Regions from separate parts of the Diaphorobacter sp. genome, predicted to be linked through region 2. Evidence: predicted binding sites of a transcription regulator. Region 2 holds the regulator's gene; the other holds the start of a gene.

Evidence for each region. The regulator LexA, encoded in region 2, represses DNA repair genes until DNA is damaged. The targets are predictions, from matches to a motif close to ACTGTATNNNNATACAGT.
Region 1: the regulator LexA is predicted to act here: its motif matches at 1,186-1,203, upstream of recA (recombinase RecA).

What each region holds. Positions count from the first base shown of each region.
Region 1 is NZ_JBFWLZ010000045.1:8,272-10,467, reverse strand. Features, by position in the region: gene recA (recombinase RecA) at 1-1,120, opposite strand, end outside; gene AB7E35_RS13130 (MarR family winged helix-turn-helix transcriptional regulator) at 1,280-1,771, shown strand; gene AB7E35_RS13125 (response regulator) at 1,827-2,196, shown strand, end outside.
Region 2 is NZ_JBFWLZ010000006.1:27,480-29,675, reverse strand. Features, by position in the region: gene AB7E35_RS03640 (asparaginase) at 1-545, opposite strand, end outside; gene lexA (transcriptional repressor LexA) at 622-1,296, shown strand; gene AB7E35_RS03630 (hypothetical protein) at 1,457-1,825, shown strand; gene hrpA (ATP-dependent RNA helicase HrpA) at 1,980-2,196, opposite strand, start outside.

The DNA.
Region 1 (2,196 bases), on a different contig from region 2:
TGCCGTCGGCCTTGTCCGCCTTGTCGGCCTTCCTGCCGCGTGCGGGTTTGTCCTCGGGCGCATCGGCGGCAGCGGCCGGCTTGCCCCCGGGCAGCAGCGCAATGCCCAGGCTTTCGCGTACCTTGTTTTCGATCTCCACGGCCAGGTCGTGGTTCTCGCGCAGGAACTCACGCGCGTTGTCGCGGCCCTGGCCGATTTTTTCACCGTTGTAGGCGTACCAGGCGCCGCTTTTCTCGATGATGCGTGCGTTCACGCCCATGTCGATGATCTCGCCCTCGCGCGAGATGCCCTCGCCGAACAGGATGTCGAACTCGGCCGTCTTGAACGGGGGCGACACCTTGTTCTTCACCACCTTGACCTTGGTCTCGTTGCCGATGGCCTCGTCGCCCTTCTTGATGGTGCCGGTGCGGCGGATGTCCAGGCGCACGCTGGCATAGAACTTCAGCGCATTGCCGCCGGTGGTGGTCTCGGGGCTGCCGAACATCACGCCGATCTTCATGCGGATCTGGTTGATGAAGATGACCGTGCAGTTGGTCTTCTTGATGGTGGCGGTGAGCTTGCGCAGCGCCTGGCTCATCAGGCGGGCTTGCAGGCCAGGCAGGGCGTCGCCCATTTCGCCTTCGATTTCGGCCTTGGGCACCAGTGCGGCCACCGAGTCCACGACGATCAGATCCACCGCGCCCGAGCGCACCAGGCTATCGACGATTTCCAGCGCCTGCTCACCGGTGTCGGGCTGGCTGATGAGGATGTCGTTGAGGTTCACACCCAGTTTTTGCGCGTAGCCGGTATCCAGCGCATGCTCGGCGTCGATGAAGGCGCAGGTGCCGCCCAGCTTTTGCATCTCGGCGATCACCTGCAGCGTCAGCGTGGTCTTGCCCGAGCTTTCCGGGCCGTAGATCTCGATCACGCGCCCGCGCGGCAGGCCGCCCACGCCCAGGGCGATGTCCAGCCCCAGCGAACCGGTGGAGACCACCTGGATGTCCTCGATCTTCTCGCCCTCGCCCAGGCGCATGATGGTGCCCTTGCCAAACTGTTTTTCGATCTGGGCGAGCGCGGCCTGCAGGGCCTTGGCTTTTTCGCTGGTGGCTGCTGCTGGGGTGCCTTTGACGATGGCGTCCATGGAATGCTCCTTCGGGTCGGGTGGGTTGATATTGGTCGCCTGCCGTGGACTGTTTTCAACGACAGGCTGGATGCTTGAACAGTAGTCTAGGGGTGATTTGTGTCTTTTCCATTCCAATTTTGATCAGTTTGCCTGACGGATTCGGCTGACAATGGGCGCATGAGTGCCTCACCCCCCGACGACCGTTGGCGCCAGACTCACCTGGGCCGCCTGCTGGGCCACGCCATGCGGCGATTTGATGCGCGCGTGCTGCAATTGATGGCGCGCGATGTGCAGGTGCCCCTGGCGCTGTCGCACCTTGCCGCGCGCGATCAGGTGAGTGCGGCGCACATCCACATCACGCGCCACCTGTCGCTGTCGGGCGACCGCCTGACCGACCTGGCCGCGCGCGCGGGCATGACCAAGCAATCCATGGCCAACCTGGTCGATCAATGCGAGGCCTGGGGCCTGGTCACGCGTGAGGCCGACCCGCTGGACGCGCGCGCGCGCCGCGTGTGCTTCACGCCCACGGGGCTGGCGTGGCTGGCGGCGTTTCGCGCTGCGGTGGCGCAGGCGGAAAGCGAGTTCCGCGCTGAAGTAGGCGCCGATGTGGCCACCGTGGTCGCTTTGGGCCTGGAGGCTTATGCCGGCGGCGAGGGTGGCGCGCCCTAGAATTTGCGCGTGCCAAATGCTGCGGCGCGCCGCCATTACCAGGAGAGACAAGCCCATGCGCATTCTGATTGCCGAAGACGACCAGGTACTGGCCGATGGTTTGCTGCGCACGCTGCGCGGCTCGGGGGCAGCGGTGGACCATGTGGCCAGCGGCACCGAGGCCGATGCGGCCCTGATGACCAACAACGAGTTCGATCTGCTGATCCTTGATCTGGGCCTGCCCAAGCTGCACGGGCTGGAGGTGCTCAAGCGCCTGCGCGGGCGCGGCGCGGTCATGCCGGTGCTGATTCTGACCGCGGCCGACGGGGTTGAAGAACGCGTCAAGGGCCTGGACCTGGGGGCCGACGACTACATGGCCAAGCCCTTTGCGCTGTCTGAGCTGGAAGCGCGCGTGCGCGCACTCACGCGCCGCGGCATGGGCGCTA
Region 2 (2,196 bases):
CCACTGTCAAAAGCGTCAAGCCGCAGCGGGTGCACCTTGCGCACATCACGCGCGCCGTGCACCGCGCCAGCCACCATCACCAGCACGCCGCGCGCGGTGCTGTCGGCCGCCAGGGTCACGGCGTCCAGCAGGTTTTGCGGCCCGTCGGGCGACAGCGCGGTGGCGGGGCGCATGGCACCGGTCAACACCACTGGCCGGCTCGCATCCAGCAGCGTGTGCAGCAGCCAGGCGGTTTCCTCCAGCGTGTCGGTGCCGTGGGTGATGACGATGCCCGCCACCGCCGGGTCGGCCAGATGTGCGGCGCAGCGCTGCGCCAGCCGCGCCCAGGTGGCGAAGTCCATGTCCTTGCTATCGAACTGCGCGACCTGCTCGGCCACCAGCGTGCCGCCCGCCGCCTGCGCCAGCCCCGGCACCGCGGCCAGCAACTCATCCACGCCGATCTGCCCCGCCACGTAGCCCACGTTGGCGCCGCGCACGGGCGAACTGCCCGCAATCGTGCCCCCGGTGCCCAGCACCACGATTTTTCTTTGCGCCACCTCTTGCACCTCTTCAAAAACTGTTCAAAAATACAGATACTGGATTAAAAAACAGTTGTTCATACCCACCGCACTGGATCGCACCATGCTCGACCGCCCCAAGCTCACCGCCCGCCAGCAGCAGATTCTGGACTTGATCCAGACCGCCATTGCGCGCACCGGCGCCCCCCCCACGCGCGCCGAGATCGCGGCAGAACTGGGCTTCAAATCCGCCAACGCAGCCGAAGAACACCTGCAGGCCCTGGCACGCAAGGGCGTGATCGAGCTGGTCAGCGGCACCTCGCGCGGCATACGGCTGTGCAGCGAAGCCGTGCGCAACATCAACGCCGCGCGCGGCACCCAGTTCAGTCTGCCGATTCCCGGCCTGTCGCAGCTCACGCTGCCGCTGATCGGGCGCGTTGCCGCAGGCTCGCCCATTCTGGCGCAGGAGCACGTGGACCAGACCTACACGCTGGAGGGCAGCCTGTTTGCGCACAAGCCCGACTACCTGCTCAAGGTGCGCGGCATGTCCATGCGCGACGCCGGCATCATGGACGGCGACCTGCTGGCCGTGCAGGCCACGCGCGAGGCGCGCAGCGGCCAGATCATCGTGGCCCGGCTGGGCGACGATGTCACCGTCAAGCGCCTGCGCCGCACTGGCAGCGCCATCGAACTGCTGCCCGAAAACCCCGACTACCCCGTGATCCGCGTCGAACCCGGCGAGCCCTTCGAGATAGAAGGCCTGGCCGTCGGCCTGATCCGCAACACCATGCTGATGTAGCCCAACGCCTGGCGCCGCCGCAGGTGGCGGGCGTATGGCATGCAGCACCACGGGCCTTGCGCCCGGCGGGTGGCGCGTGCCAACCCTGCGGATGCGCGCCTTCTTACTTGGCAATCCTGCCTGTGTTCCACCTTCATGCCCTGCATGCCGGAGTTTTCACATGGGATTTGCTCTTCCTGTTTTCACCTCGTTCCTTCAGCCCCTGCGCAGCATCGCCATGTCCATGCGCCCGCGCGCGACATGCCCAGCCCCGCTGGCAGTCCGCGCTGACGCCGCGCCCCAGCGCACCGCGCAGGCCGACAACGACCCGCGGCGCACGGCCAGCCCGGTCCATCCCTGCCACACGGCCGCCGGTTGGCATGGCCCCCGGGCCGGTGCCGCCATCGCGCTGCGGCCAGCGCCGGCCACGGCGCGAGCGCGCCCGCTGCGCGTGATCGTCAACCGCCATGAAGACAAAGCCTGCCGGCTGGTGATCTCCGGGCGCATGGCCGATGTGTGCGCCGAGCTGAACCGCCTTGCGCTGAACTGACCCGCCATGCGCCGACCACCGCGCCACTGCGCTGCGCTGGCAAACCGTGCGTGCGTGGCCAAAGCAGCGCTGGCAACCGGTCTAAAGATCACCTGCAACTGGTCTGAAGATGGCCTGCGAATCATCGAAACACCGGCCTGCCGCCAGCCTTGGCTCAAGACACCAGCTGCGACCACAGCTTGTCCAGCCGCTTGGTGCTGACCGGGTAAGGCGTGCGCAGCTCCTGGGCAAAAAAGCTCACGCGCAGCTCCTCCAGCATCCAGCGGTATTCGTGCATGCGCGCGTCCTGCTGGCCCTTGCGCTCGGCCACCAGGCGCCAGTAGCGCTGCTCCAGCGGTTGCAGCTCTTTCAGTCGGGCGGCATCGCGTGCC